2 regions of the Rhodococcus sp. S3 genome follow, and region 2 is predicted to be linked to the other one. Evidence: riboswitches for the same ligand, from Rfam matches in the RefSeq annotation. Region 2 holds a riboswitch; the other holds the start of a gene.

Region 1 (5,995 bases), 610 kb from region 2:
TCCCGCTGTGGAAAGGTAGGATTCCAGGACCGACTCCAGGAACTTCTGAGTCGATTCGGGATCCTCCAGCGTGACGTCCAGGTTTACAATGAGGGCATCATGGGGAGGCTCTATACCCACCCGTGTAGAGACCTCGAATGGGCGGGTCAACCGTTCGATGCTTGCTACCTTGATCCAGCCATCACAGTCCCGCAGTACTCCTGCGAGATGATCAAGTAGCCGAGGTTGGTGTTGAGAATCTAGGAGATAGAAGTCATCGAGGAATACATATAGCCTCACAAGGTCGGGTCGAAGAACGCGCCGAAGCGTACGGTTTAACTCTGGAATTAGCTTGACCGCTGCGTTTTCCGACGTGTCTTCGACGAGTTTATTGCGTAGGTCATCGAGTGTGGATACGATGCCTGACGAGCTGGATCCGATTCTAAGAACTAGGTTTTCAAGTACGCTGTCAATAATGACAGAGAAGGCGGCTTCTGCGCTGAGTCTCCGAAGAGTGTGGGTGTTTATCCATACCGCAACATGTCCTTCTAGCTCCGCGATTCGTTTGACTTCTAGAAGGAGGGCGGTCTTTCCGACTCCGCGACGGCCATAGATCAAGTGGTGTCTTGGTGACGCAATAGCGTTCAAGCTCGCGCGTGGATCTTCCATGTAGCTCAAGCTGGGCACCGCGTCGGACGTTCTGGATCGAGCCTCAAGTAGTTGAATGAGTCGATCAACCGAAGATTCATGAAGGCGACCGCTTGCCGTCGAGACTGGTTCTTCGGCAGTCGTAGGAGGAGATCCCCGGAATAGGACTGTGACGGTTGAACCCTCAGGCGCCTTTACGCGCGTCTCTAATTCTCCGGCCAGGCTCTGGCCGACTGCAACCAAATCGGGATCTACGGTTACGATGACCCAGAATTCTCCAGGGAATTCCCGCTGCTGTATATCAAGCGCTTCAATGCCGGCTTGTTCGAGTGTGGGTTCAATCGCGGAGGCTGCGTCCATTGTCATAGTTATATGAGTCCTTCGTTCAACGCGAAATCAGAGCAAGTTGCCACAAACAGGGGTGCAATGGCTGCCATGTCGCGAGCGTCCCCCTCCCAGTCTTTTGTTGATATTGGATACAAATCATAGTCTGCCTGGTTCCGAATAAGCCGCGCTTGAGTCAATTCGGTTTGCCACGGTCCTGACGAGCTCGATGGCGGTAGTTTTTCCGGTAAATTCTTTGGCAGGATCGAGTGCTGCTGAAAATCGTCACCTTTATGGGTGGCGAACACTACTGCTCGAGCGGCGTGGTACATCGAATAATAGTGGCGGCTTATGGATGTTCGATATTCTCCGTCCTGGAAGAATCTATCCCCGATCCTAAGGTGATATCCAGCGAGCTCGAGTCGATCTGACACAACTTGGGATATCAATCTAGAAGAGTCGAAATTTTTTCCCAATTGCGCAGGTAGCGCTTGGATCTTCGCGGCATTGCTTAAGGCAATGCTAAGCAGAAGTTGCTCAGTAGTCGTCAATGTGGGCATTGCTAAAAGGAATTCCCACCTTTCATGTACCTAGATGAGGCTACAAACCCCTTAGTGATAGCGCCGGTTAGGCCGAAGGACTTCAGGCCGGCAGCGCAGCCTTCAGTGCTGCCGCGGCTGCCCGCGGATCGGAGGCCTTCGTGATCGCCCGGACCACCGCGACCCGCGTGGCACCGGCGTCGAGCACCTCGGGGAGCCGCTCGAGATCGATGCCGCCGATCGCGAACCACGGCCGTGCCGGCTGCGACTGCGCGACCTCGCGCGTCACCTCCAGCCCCGCCGCGGTGCGTCCCGGCTTGGTCGGGGTGTCCCACACCGGCCCGGACGCGAAGTAGTCGACGCCCTCCTCGATGTCGGCGAGCGCGGCCTGCGCCCGACTCGACGTCGAGCGGCCGATGACGATCTCGTCGCCGAGGATCTGCCGTGCGTGCCGCACCGGCAGGTCGCCCTGACCGAGATGCAGGATGTCGGCGCCCGCCGCGAGCGCGATGTCGGCGCGGTCGTTCACGGCGAGGAGCGCACCGTGGCGTGCACACGCCTCGCCGATGATCTCGAGGGCGGCGAGTTCCTCGCGTGCCTCGAGGCGTCCGAACTTCTTCTCACCGGCCGAGTCCTTGTCGCGCAACTGGACGATGTCGACCCCACCGGCGAGGGCCTCCTCGACGAACCGTGCGAGGTCGCCGGTGTCCCGGCGAGCGTCGGTGCACAGGTACAACCGGGCGGTCGCGAGGCGGCCGCGCGGGTCGGGATGGTTGCCGCGATAGGTGGTCACGACCAAGACGGTAGCCTCTAGGCAGAAAGTGACGACACGGGAGTCCCGAGGTTCGCGGGGCTGAGAGGGGGCCTGCCGGCCCCGACCGTTATGACCTGACCCGGATCATGCCGGCGCAGGGAGTGAGGTGGACCAATGGCAACTGTGGCCGTCGTGGGTGGCGGAGTGATCGGGCTGTCGATCGCATGGCGCGCGGCCCGCTCGGGGCACATCGTGACCGTGCACGACCCGAATCCCGGTAGCGGCGCCTCGTGGGTGGCCGGGGGAATGCTGGCCCCGCTGTCCGAGGGCTGGCCCGGCGAGGACCACGTGCTGTCCCTGGGTGCGGCCTCGCTCGACCGCTGGCCGGGATTCGCGGAGGCACTGCGCGCGGAGACCGGCGTCGACGTGTTCACCGCCGAGGCGTCGCTGACCGTCGCGCTCGATGCGGCGGACGCGGCCGACCTGCGGACCGTCGCCGAATGGGTCGGGGAGCGGGGGCACGAGATGCGTCTGCTCTCCCGTGCCGAGATCCGGGAGTTCGAACCGTCGCTCGGCCCGAAGGTGCGTCTCGGACTGCTCGCACCCACCGAGTCGTCGGTCGACAACCGCGCGCTCGTCGACGCCCTGCGCGTCGCGGCCACCGGGGCCGGGGTGCGTTTCTCCGACTCCGCCGTGCACGACCTCGCCGATCTCTCGGACGACCAGGTGGTGCTCGCCGCCGGCTCGGCGTCGGCGCGACTGTGGCCGGGACTTCCGGTCCGTCCGGTCAAGGGCGAGATCCTGCGCCTGCGGGTGCGGCCCGCCGCGACCCCGCCGCCGCAGCGCACCGTGCGCGCGAGTGTCCACGGTCGCCCCGCCTATCTGGTGCCCCGCCACGACGGTCTCGTCGTGGGCGCGACACAGTACGAGGCGTCCGACACGCAGGTCACGGTGGCCGGGGTGCGCGATCTGATCGCCGACGCCGAGCGGATCTTCCCGGCGCTCGGCGAGTACGAACTGTTCGAGGCGAGTGCGGGCCTGCGCCCGATGACCCCCGACAATCTGCCGCTGATCGGCCGGCTCTCCGATCGTGTCGTCGCCGCGACCGGCCACGGCCGCAACGGTGTGCTGCTCACGCCGCTCACCGTCGACGCGGTGCTCGCCGAACTCGGTGGGCGGTCGCTGGCCGACGCGCAATACGCCTGTCCTGGACGAATTACGGAAGCGAGTGTGGGATGACGAACGTGTCCGTGGGCATCACCGTCAACGGTGAGGACAAGTACTACGACGCGGCCCCGACCGTGTCGCAGCTGTTGAACGAGCTCGGTCTGCCCGAGAAGGGAATCGCGGTCGCCGTCGACGGTGTCGTGTGCCCGCGCGGCCGCTGGTCGGAGCCGGTCACGCGCGGAGCGAGCATCGAGATCCTCACGGCGGTCCAAGGTGGCTGACACACACGATCCCGGCGCCGACCTGCCGCAGCTGACCATCGCCGGCCGCACCTTCGGGTCGCGGCTGATCACCGGAACCGGTGGCGCGGCGAACCTGGCCGTGCTCGAGGAGGCACTCGTCGCGTCGGGTACCGAGCTGACCACCGTCGCGATGCGCCGCGTCGACGCGGCCTCCGGAACCGGTGTCCTCGACCTGCTGCGCCGTCTCGGCATCGAACCGCTGCCGAACACCGCCGGGTGCCGCGGCGCGAAGGAGGCCGTGCTGACCGCCCAGCTCGGGCGGGAGGCGCTGGAGACCGACTGGGTGAAACTCGAGGTCATCGCCGACGAACGGACGCTGCTGCCCGACGCCATCGAACTCGTCTCCGCGGCCGAACAACTCGTCGACGACGGCTTCGTCGTCCTGCCGTACACGACCGACGATCCCGTCCTCGCGCGACGGCTCGAGGATGTCGGTTGTGCCGCGGTGATGCCGCTCGGCTCGCCGATCGGGACCGGCCTCGGCATCTCGAATCCGCACCACATCGAGATGATCGTCGAGGCGGCGGGTGTGCCGGTGATCCTCGACGCGGGAATCGGAACCGCCTCCGACGCGGCGCTCGCGATGGAACTCGGTTGCGACGCCGTGCTGCTCGCGACCGCCGTCACCCGCGCGAAGGATCCGGCGCTGATGGCGTCGGCGATGCGCCACGCCGTCGAGGCGGGATTCCGTGCCCGGCACGCCGGTCGGATCCCGAAACGCTTCTGGGCTCAGGCATCTTCGCCGATGGAGCCGTGACCGTTACGGAAAACCCTTGAGAATCTTCGTGTTCAGGGGTTTTCCGATTATCGCGTGACGGGATACCGTGCGGTCGGTACGATCCCCGGGCATGACAATTGCACACCGAATCCTTTCCGCCGCGGCTGCCGGGCTCATGGGTGTCGCCGTCGCCGTCACGGCACCGGGCGTGGCAGGCGCCCAGGAGCCGTGCCAGCTGAGCCGGTCGAACACCGGACCGAGGACGTGCGAGATGACGCAGCTGGCCACGCCTCCCGTGCTGACACTGGGCGACGGCATCTGCGCCGGCATCGTGCGCGCGGGTGGAACCGCCTTCGACGGCCCGCTCGACGAGTCCTACGCGATCTACTCGGTGGCGGGTGCCACCCACGGGATCGAACTGCGGATCACGCAGGGCTACTCGCTTCTCGGCGAGTGGACGCCGAGCATCCTGAACTGCGACGTCACCGTCGCTTTCGACTGGCACAACCTCGACACCGGTGCCCGCGGTACGGAGACCCGCTTCGTGCCGGCCTTCCACACGAGCACCCGGCCGTTGTTCATGCACGTGTTCCCCGGGCCGGGCCGCGTCGTCCTGACGATGCGTACCGAGCGACCGAGCATCCCGGTCACCACCGAGGTCTTCGTCCCCTGACGCACCGCGTGCGGCTCCGGGGAGTGTGATCGGATGCGCTCGCCGGAGCCGCACGTAGGGTGGTGCGCATGATCGAAGTGACCGGCTTGACCAAGACCTTCGGGTCCACGACCGCGGTCGACGACCTGACGTTCACGGTCCGTCCCGGCATCGTCACCGGCTTCCTCGGCCCCAACGGCGCGGGGAAGTCCACCACGATGCGCATGATCCTGGGGCTGGACCGGCCGACCTCGGGAACCGCACTGATCGAAGGGAAGCCGTACAGCGAGCTGACACGGCCGCTCACCACCGTCGGGGCGTTGCTCGACGCGAAGTGGGTGCATCCCAACCGGTCGGCGCGGTCGCATCTCGCCTGGCTGGCCGCGTCGAACGGTCTGCCCGCCTCGCGTGTCGACGAGGTTCTGCGCCAGGTGGGACTGACGGAGGTCGCGGGCAAGCGCGCCGGCGGCTTCTCGCTCGGCATGTCGCAGCGACTCGGTCTCGCCGCCGCACTGCTCGGCAACCCGCGCGTGCTGCTGTTCGACGAACCGGTCAACGGCCTCGACCCCGAGGGCATCGTGTGGATCCGGAGGTTCATGCAGGCGCTCGCCGCGGAAGGCCGCACGGTGCTCGTGTCCAGCCACCTGCTCTCGGAGATGGCGCAGACCGCCGAACATCTCATCGTCATCGGCCGTGGACGGCTCATCGCCGACACCTCGGTGAAGGCGTTCGTCGACCGCGCGTCCGACTCGTTCGTCGTCGTGCGCAGCCCGCAACTCGACGAGCTGCGCATCGCGCTCACCGAACGCGGGCACACCGTGCGGGAGGACGACGGTGCCCTGCACGTCTCGGGCGCTCCGGCGGCGGAGATCGGCGAACTCGCTGCGACCCGGTCGATCGTGCTGCACGAAC
Region 2 (5,995 bases):
GTCTCCCGCTTCAACGTCGCATTCCATGATTCGGCGGCAGCGTTGTCCGCCGACGTTCCGACCGCACCTCGCGACCGGGTCACGCCCAGCTCGCGGCAGACATCCGCGAAGTTCTGCGAGACGTATTGGGCACCGTTGCCGGAGTGGAAGATCGCGCCGTCGAGACCGGCGGCACCGCGGGCGGCGGCCGCTGCCCGCAGGGCGTCGGTGACCAGCTCGGTGCGCATATGCGGTGCGATCGACCACCCCGCCAACCGTTTGGAGTTCAGGTCCAATACTGTTGCCAGATAGAGGAAGTCACCGTCCCCGACGGGGAGGTAAGTGATGTCGCCGACGTACTTGGTGTTCGGTGCGCTCGCGGTGAAGTCCCGCCGGATCAGGTCCGGCACCGGGCTCGCGGAAGGTTCGGGGACTGTGGTGCGCACGGTCTTGCGCAGGTGCACCCCGACGATCCCGTTCGCACGCATCACCCGTTCGACCCGCTTGTGGTTCACCTCGATCCCGGCGTCGCGCAACTCAGCCGTGATGCGCGGGGCACCGTAGGTGCCGTCGAACTCGTCGTGAATCCCACGGATCCGCGTCGCGAGCTCCTCGTCGGCACGGGCACGTTCGGCCCGGGCAGGCGCGGCGGCGAGCCACCGGTAGAAACCGGATCGGGACACCTCGAGGATCTGGCACAGCCACTTCACCGGCGCGGTGTTGCGGTGGTCGTCGACGAACTGGAAGCGGCTCACCAGTTGGTCTCGCCCGCGAAATATTTCGCGGCCCTCCGCAGAATTTCCCGCTCGGTCTCCAGCTTGCGGATCTGCGCTTTGAGCTGCCTGTTTTCCTCTTCCAACACGGACTCGGACGATACCCCGCCCGCCGGTGCCGGCTTCCGGGGCCGGTCCGCTGCGGACGCAGTGCCGGTGCGTTTACGTTCCGCACGCACCCAGTTGCGCAGGGTTTCGCGGCTGACGCCCAGGTCCTTGCCGATGCCCTCGAAGGTGTGGCTCGGGTCGGACAAGTACAGCGCGACGGCATCGGCCTTGAACTCCGCCGAATACGCCTTCATCACCATCGTGACATCACTCCTTCTGGGCCCTTCATGGCCCAGTGTTCAGGATGTCCACACTCCGGGGGGGAATGCCCCTCTCCTCGAACGCGCCCGCCTCGACCGGGCCCGATGCCTTGCCGCCGTGGGCTCCGACAACCGTGACAACATCGCCGTGTCCGTAGCAGCCCACGGAGTGCACTCCGACGCCAGACTCGTCCTCAGAGCCGGCGAACACGAAGCCCTCACCGACACCGGATCCCTCCTCCCGCTAGGGATCACCAGGAATGTCGCAACCTTGAGTGCAACCTTCGTCGTCGCCCGACTGCTCGGTCTCGACGCACACCGTGTGGTAGTCGCAAACGACACGATCCACCTCGAACTCGACGGGTCCTTCGAACAGTTCGTCCTCGCCGCACGACACCATTGCCCCCATGTCACCGGGACAGATGCTCACTACCCCTCGTTCGAGGTACGACTCCGACGAGCGCCTTCGAGGCAGCGCACATCAACATGGCACGAATCCGGAGCCGACAGACAATAGCGTCGACGATTGTCCAGTCATGCAGCGCTGGCGAGTTTCCTCCGTCGCACTGTGACCGCCAGCGACATTGGGAACTCACCCGACTCCTTACGTGGGCACACCGCCCGTTTCGGCTCCAATCGACTCGTGCCCCGCCACATCCTCGAGGGCCGGAACGGTGGGCGCGTTCAAGTACACCGTGCTGCCGGCGGCCCTGAACTGGTCGGACATATGTTGCATCCCGGCGACGGCGGCCTGGTCGGCGGCGTCACCGAACCTGGTCCGGATGTCTTGGGAGATACGCATCGAGCAGAACTTCGGCCCACACATCGAGCAGAAGTGCGCTGTCTTGGCCGGTTCGGCCGGAAGCGTCTCGTCATGGAACTGCTCGGCCGTATCCGGATCCAGCGACAGAGCGAACTGATCCCGCCACCGAAACTCGAAACGCGCCTTCGACAACGCGTCGTCGCGCTCGACGGCACCGGGATGGCCCTTGGCGATGTCGGCGGCATGAGCGGCGATCTTGTACGTGATGACCCCGGTCTTCACGTCGTCCCGATTCGGCAGTCCCAGATGCTCCTTCGGGGTGACATAACACAGCATCGCGGTGCCATGGCGGGCGATCTCGGTGGCCCCGATCGCGGAGGTGATGTGGTCGTAGCCCGGAGCAATGTCGGTCACCAGCGGCCCCAGGGTGTAGAAAGGCGCTCCATGACATAACTTCTGCTGACGCTCCACATTTTCCCGCACCCGATGGATCGGGATGTGGCCAGGGCCTTCGACCATCACCTGAACGTCGTGAGCCCAGGCACGGGTGGTCAGTTCTGCAAGGGTGTCCAGTTCGGCGTACTGCGCGGCGTCGTTGGCGTCGGCGATCGACCCCGGTCGCAGCCCGTCCCCGAGGGAGAATGCCACGTCGTAGCGGGCGAAGATCTCACACAGTTCGTCGAAGTGGGTGTAGAGAAAATTTTCCTCGTGATGGGCGAGGCACCAACCGGCCATGATCGACCCACCTCGGGAGACGATGCCGGTGAGCCGCTCGGCCGTGAGCGGTACGTAGCGCAGCAGCACTCCGGCGTGGATGGTCATGTAGTCCACACCCTGCTCACACTGCTCGATCACGGTGTCGCGGAAGATCTCCCACGTCAGCGCATCGGCCTGGCCGGCGACCTTCTCCAGAGCCTGGTAGATCGGCACCGTGCCGATCGGCACCGGGGAGTTGCGAATGATCCATTCTCGGGTGGTGTGGATATCTTCGCCGGTGGACAGGTCCATCACAGTGTCCGCGCCCCAACGGGTGGCCCAGCGCATCTTGTCGACTTCTTCGACGATGGAGCTGGTCACCGCTGAGTTGCCGATGTTGGCATTGATCTTCACCAGGAAGGACTTGCCGATGATCATCGGCTCGGACTCGGGGTGGTTGACGTTGGCGGGGATGATCGCCCGACCCGCCGCCACCTCCGAGCGCACCAGTTCCACGTCGCAGTTCTCCCGCAGCGCCACGAACCGCATTTCCTGGGTGATGATCCCCGCCCGGGCATAGTGCATCTGCGTGACCGTCCGGCCTGTCTTCGCTCGCACCGGGACAGGTCGGGGCCCCTTCCACTCCTGGGACGCCTCTCCACGCCGCACAGCCGAGCGGCCATCGTCGAGCAGATCCCGTTCTCGCCCCGGGTAGTGCTCGACGTCGCCGCGAGCAGCAATCCAGTCGGCGCGCGTCGGCGGGAGCCCGACCAGCGGATCGCTACCGGGACCTGCAGTGCGGTAGACCTGCAGCGGCGGGTTCGGCACCCCGCCGGGAGAGTCGTTCAAGCGGATCTCTGTGACAGGTACACGCAGGTCGTGTTCCTCGTCGTGGACATAGCTCAGGGCATGCGAATTGGATGCACTCATCGGAATCGTTCCTACTTCCTTCGCCGGCATTACCCGGGCAGGTTCGACGGTCGCAGGCTGCCTCAGCCCGATCTCAGCCCCTGCAATAGGGCTCCCGTGGGGACGTCACAGACCCTAACACCCGACTCGTCTCGCTGCAGATGTAGCTGGTCCGGTCGTCGGAGCGGTGCGGACCGGGGACGGCGTCGCCAACACCTTCTCGTAGTCGGCCAGCGAAGATCGATTCCTACCTCGATAGGGCTGTCGACCAGGGTGATCGCCTCCGCAATGATCCCCCTCGCCGACTCGAGCAGACGGTCGATCAGCCCAAAGTGATGCACAGCGTTCGCTCCTCGAGTCGCCGTGCCCCGGAATCGAAGAACTCCGGGGCACAGGGCGAGCAGCTTCGAGGGGTGAGCGGCCTGCCAGGACTCGACCACTCCAGAAACGGAGTTGAATATTCGTCACCGCAGCCCAGTCGAAGGAGCCACAGCCAGACCGCAACATGCGTGTGGGACGTTGGGGACTGCTGCACGATTCGGCGACAGTTTCGGTCACGCAGCCTGTGCGACTGGTGTGGTCATGATGGTTTCGAACTCGACCGGCGTCGATCGGGGGAGAGGCAGGTCCGGGACACCAGCAGGTCGACGGTCACGCCGAGAGGCCGTAATGCTTCGGCGATCTCTTCGAAGTGTTGCGCCGAGCGAGAATATCGGTCGGGGCCATGAGGACCGCCTGAAAGCCGCCTTCGATTACCAGTAACGCAAACGCAGTGGCTGCCAGGACGGGGGCCTTTCCGGCGCCGACGTCTCCCTGCAGCAGCCGATTCGTCGGCCGGAGGCGGTCATGTCGGTGTGGATATCGGCTATCACCCGCAGCTGTGCACCTGTGGGTGTACGGCAGGCCGGCCAACCATGCATCGAGCAGTCGCCCGGTGGGCTTGTGGGCGATGCCGACTTCTGCGGCTTGTGCGTTTCGAAGCACTCCGAGGGCAAGCTGCGACCGCAGGAGTTCTTCATAGGCCTGTCGGTCCCGTCCCTTTTCTGCGTGCTGTTTGGATGCGGGGACATGGACAGCGCGTAGCGCGGTCAGCTGCGACGGCAGCTTCCGTTGAGCCAGCAAGGTCGAGGGATTCGGGTCATCCAGCTTCGGGAGTCGGCGGCGTGCATCGACCGCGGCACGGCGCAGCATCCACGTGTCCACCTCATGTTTCTGCGATTGGGGTAGATCGCGAGCAGTGGTGCGGTGGATTCGCTCATCGGCTCCAACAGTGGTGAGGTCATCTGCAATGCGCCGTTGAAGAACATGGCGGAGACTCGGGTGTTTTCGTCCGCGAGTTGGAATAGCACGTAACATTTTCCCCAGTTCCCCGTATGCTCACGAGTCGTGCGTATCGATCAGGTGTGGCGTTATCCGGTGAAATCGTTCGGAGGAGAACGGATCGACGCCGCAGCGATCGAAGCGGACGGTGTGCGCGGCGATCACCTGTGGGCGCTGGTCGACGCCGAAACCGGAAACATCGCGAGTGCGAAGCGGTTCCGCCGATACGGACTGCTGTTGACCTGCTCCGCGCGACTTCTGAGCGACGACGAGCCCCGCGACCCGGCGGCACTGGAACTGACGCTGGCCGACGGCACGGTGGTGCGCGGCGACGATCCCGAGGTCGACGACCTGCTGTCGAAGCTGGTCGGTCACGACGTGCGGCTCGAACCGCGCGACCGAACCTACGACGAGGCGCCGTTGCATCTCGTCTCCCGCTCCGCGGTCGAGGCGCTCGGCACCGGCGACCCCACCGATGTGGCGTTGCGGCGGTTCCGGCCGCAGCTGGTCGTCGACACTCCGGACACGACCGGTTTCGTGGAGGACGAATGGATCGGCCGACGGGTGTCGGTGGGCTCGGCAGTTCTCGAACCGCACAAGCGCACCGCGCGGTGCGTCATGGTGACGCTCCCCCATCAGGAGGTTCCCGCGCGGCGCGACATGCTGCGTGACGTGATGACCGCGCATCAGGTGCCCACTGTGCCGGAGGGCAAGCCGATGCCGTGCATCGGCATCTACGCGACCGTCCCGACTCCCGGCGACATCACCGTCGGCGACGAAGTCGGGATCGGGTAGACCGGGTCACTTCCCGGCGAGGTAATCCTCGACGAGGATCTTCTTCTGCACCTTGCCCATGGCGTTGCGCGGAAGTGCGTCGACGGTACGGATCTCGCGGGGACGCTTGTGGACCGAGAGGGTCTGCGCGACGAAGTCCGAGAGTTCGCTCGGATCACGGAGATCCCCGACGACGTAGGCGACGATCCGCTGTCCGAGATCGTCGTCCGGCACACCCACCACCGCCGCCTCCTGCACACCGGGGTGGTTCAGCAGCGCGTGCTCGACCTCGCCGGCACCGATCCGGTAGCCGCCGGACTTGATCATGTCGACCGATTCGCGGCCCACGATGCGGTGGAAGCCCTGGTCGTCGATCACGGCGATGTCGCCGGTCTTGAACCAGCCGTCCTCGGTCATCGACTCGGCGGTCTTCTCGGGATTGTTCAGGTAGCCGTCGAACAGGGTGGCGCCGG

Evidence for each region. A riboswitch is a leader RNA that binds a small molecule or an ion and turns the genes downstream of it on or off. The one in region 2 is predicted to bind thiamine pyrophosphate.
Region 1: another riboswitch for thiamine pyrophosphate. It lies ahead of thiO (glycine oxidase ThiO); the one in region 2 lies ahead of thiC (phosphomethylpyrimidine synthase ThiC).

Annotation. Positions count from the first base shown of each region.
Region 1 covers NZ_CM177074.1:4,064,222-4,070,216, reverse strand. The annotation lists gene AC0LPE_RS18895 (ATP-binding protein) at 1-993, opposite strand, end outside; gene AC0LPE_RS18890 (HEPN domain-containing protein) at 996-1,511, opposite strand; gene thiE (thiamine phosphate synthase) at 1,594-2,283, opposite strand; TPP riboswitch at 2,310-2,422, shown strand; gene thiO (glycine oxidase ThiO) at 2,419-3,483, shown strand; gene thiS (sulfur carrier protein ThiS) at 3,480-3,692, shown strand; gene AC0LPE_RS18870 (thiazole synthase) at 3,685-4,470, shown strand; gene AC0LPE_RS18865 (hypothetical protein) at 4,562-5,104, shown strand; gene AC0LPE_RS18860 (ABC transporter ATP-binding protein) at 5,173-5,995, shown strand, end outside.
Region 2 covers NZ_CM177074.1:4,673,969-4,679,963, forward strand. The annotation lists one part of gene AC0LPE_RS21575 (IS3 family transposase) at 1-751, opposite strand, end outside; one part of gene AC0LPE_RS21575 (IS3 family transposase) at 751-1,060, opposite strand; gene thiC (phosphomethylpyrimidine synthase ThiC) at 1,665-3,449, opposite strand; TPP riboswitch at 3,448-3,557, opposite strand; gene AC0LPE_RS21585 (ATP-dependent DNA helicase RecG) at 4,080-4,619, opposite strand; gene AC0LPE_RS21590 (MOSC domain-containing protein) at 4,815-5,543, shown strand; gene AC0LPE_RS21595 (acyl-CoA synthetase) at 5,550-5,995, opposite strand, start outside.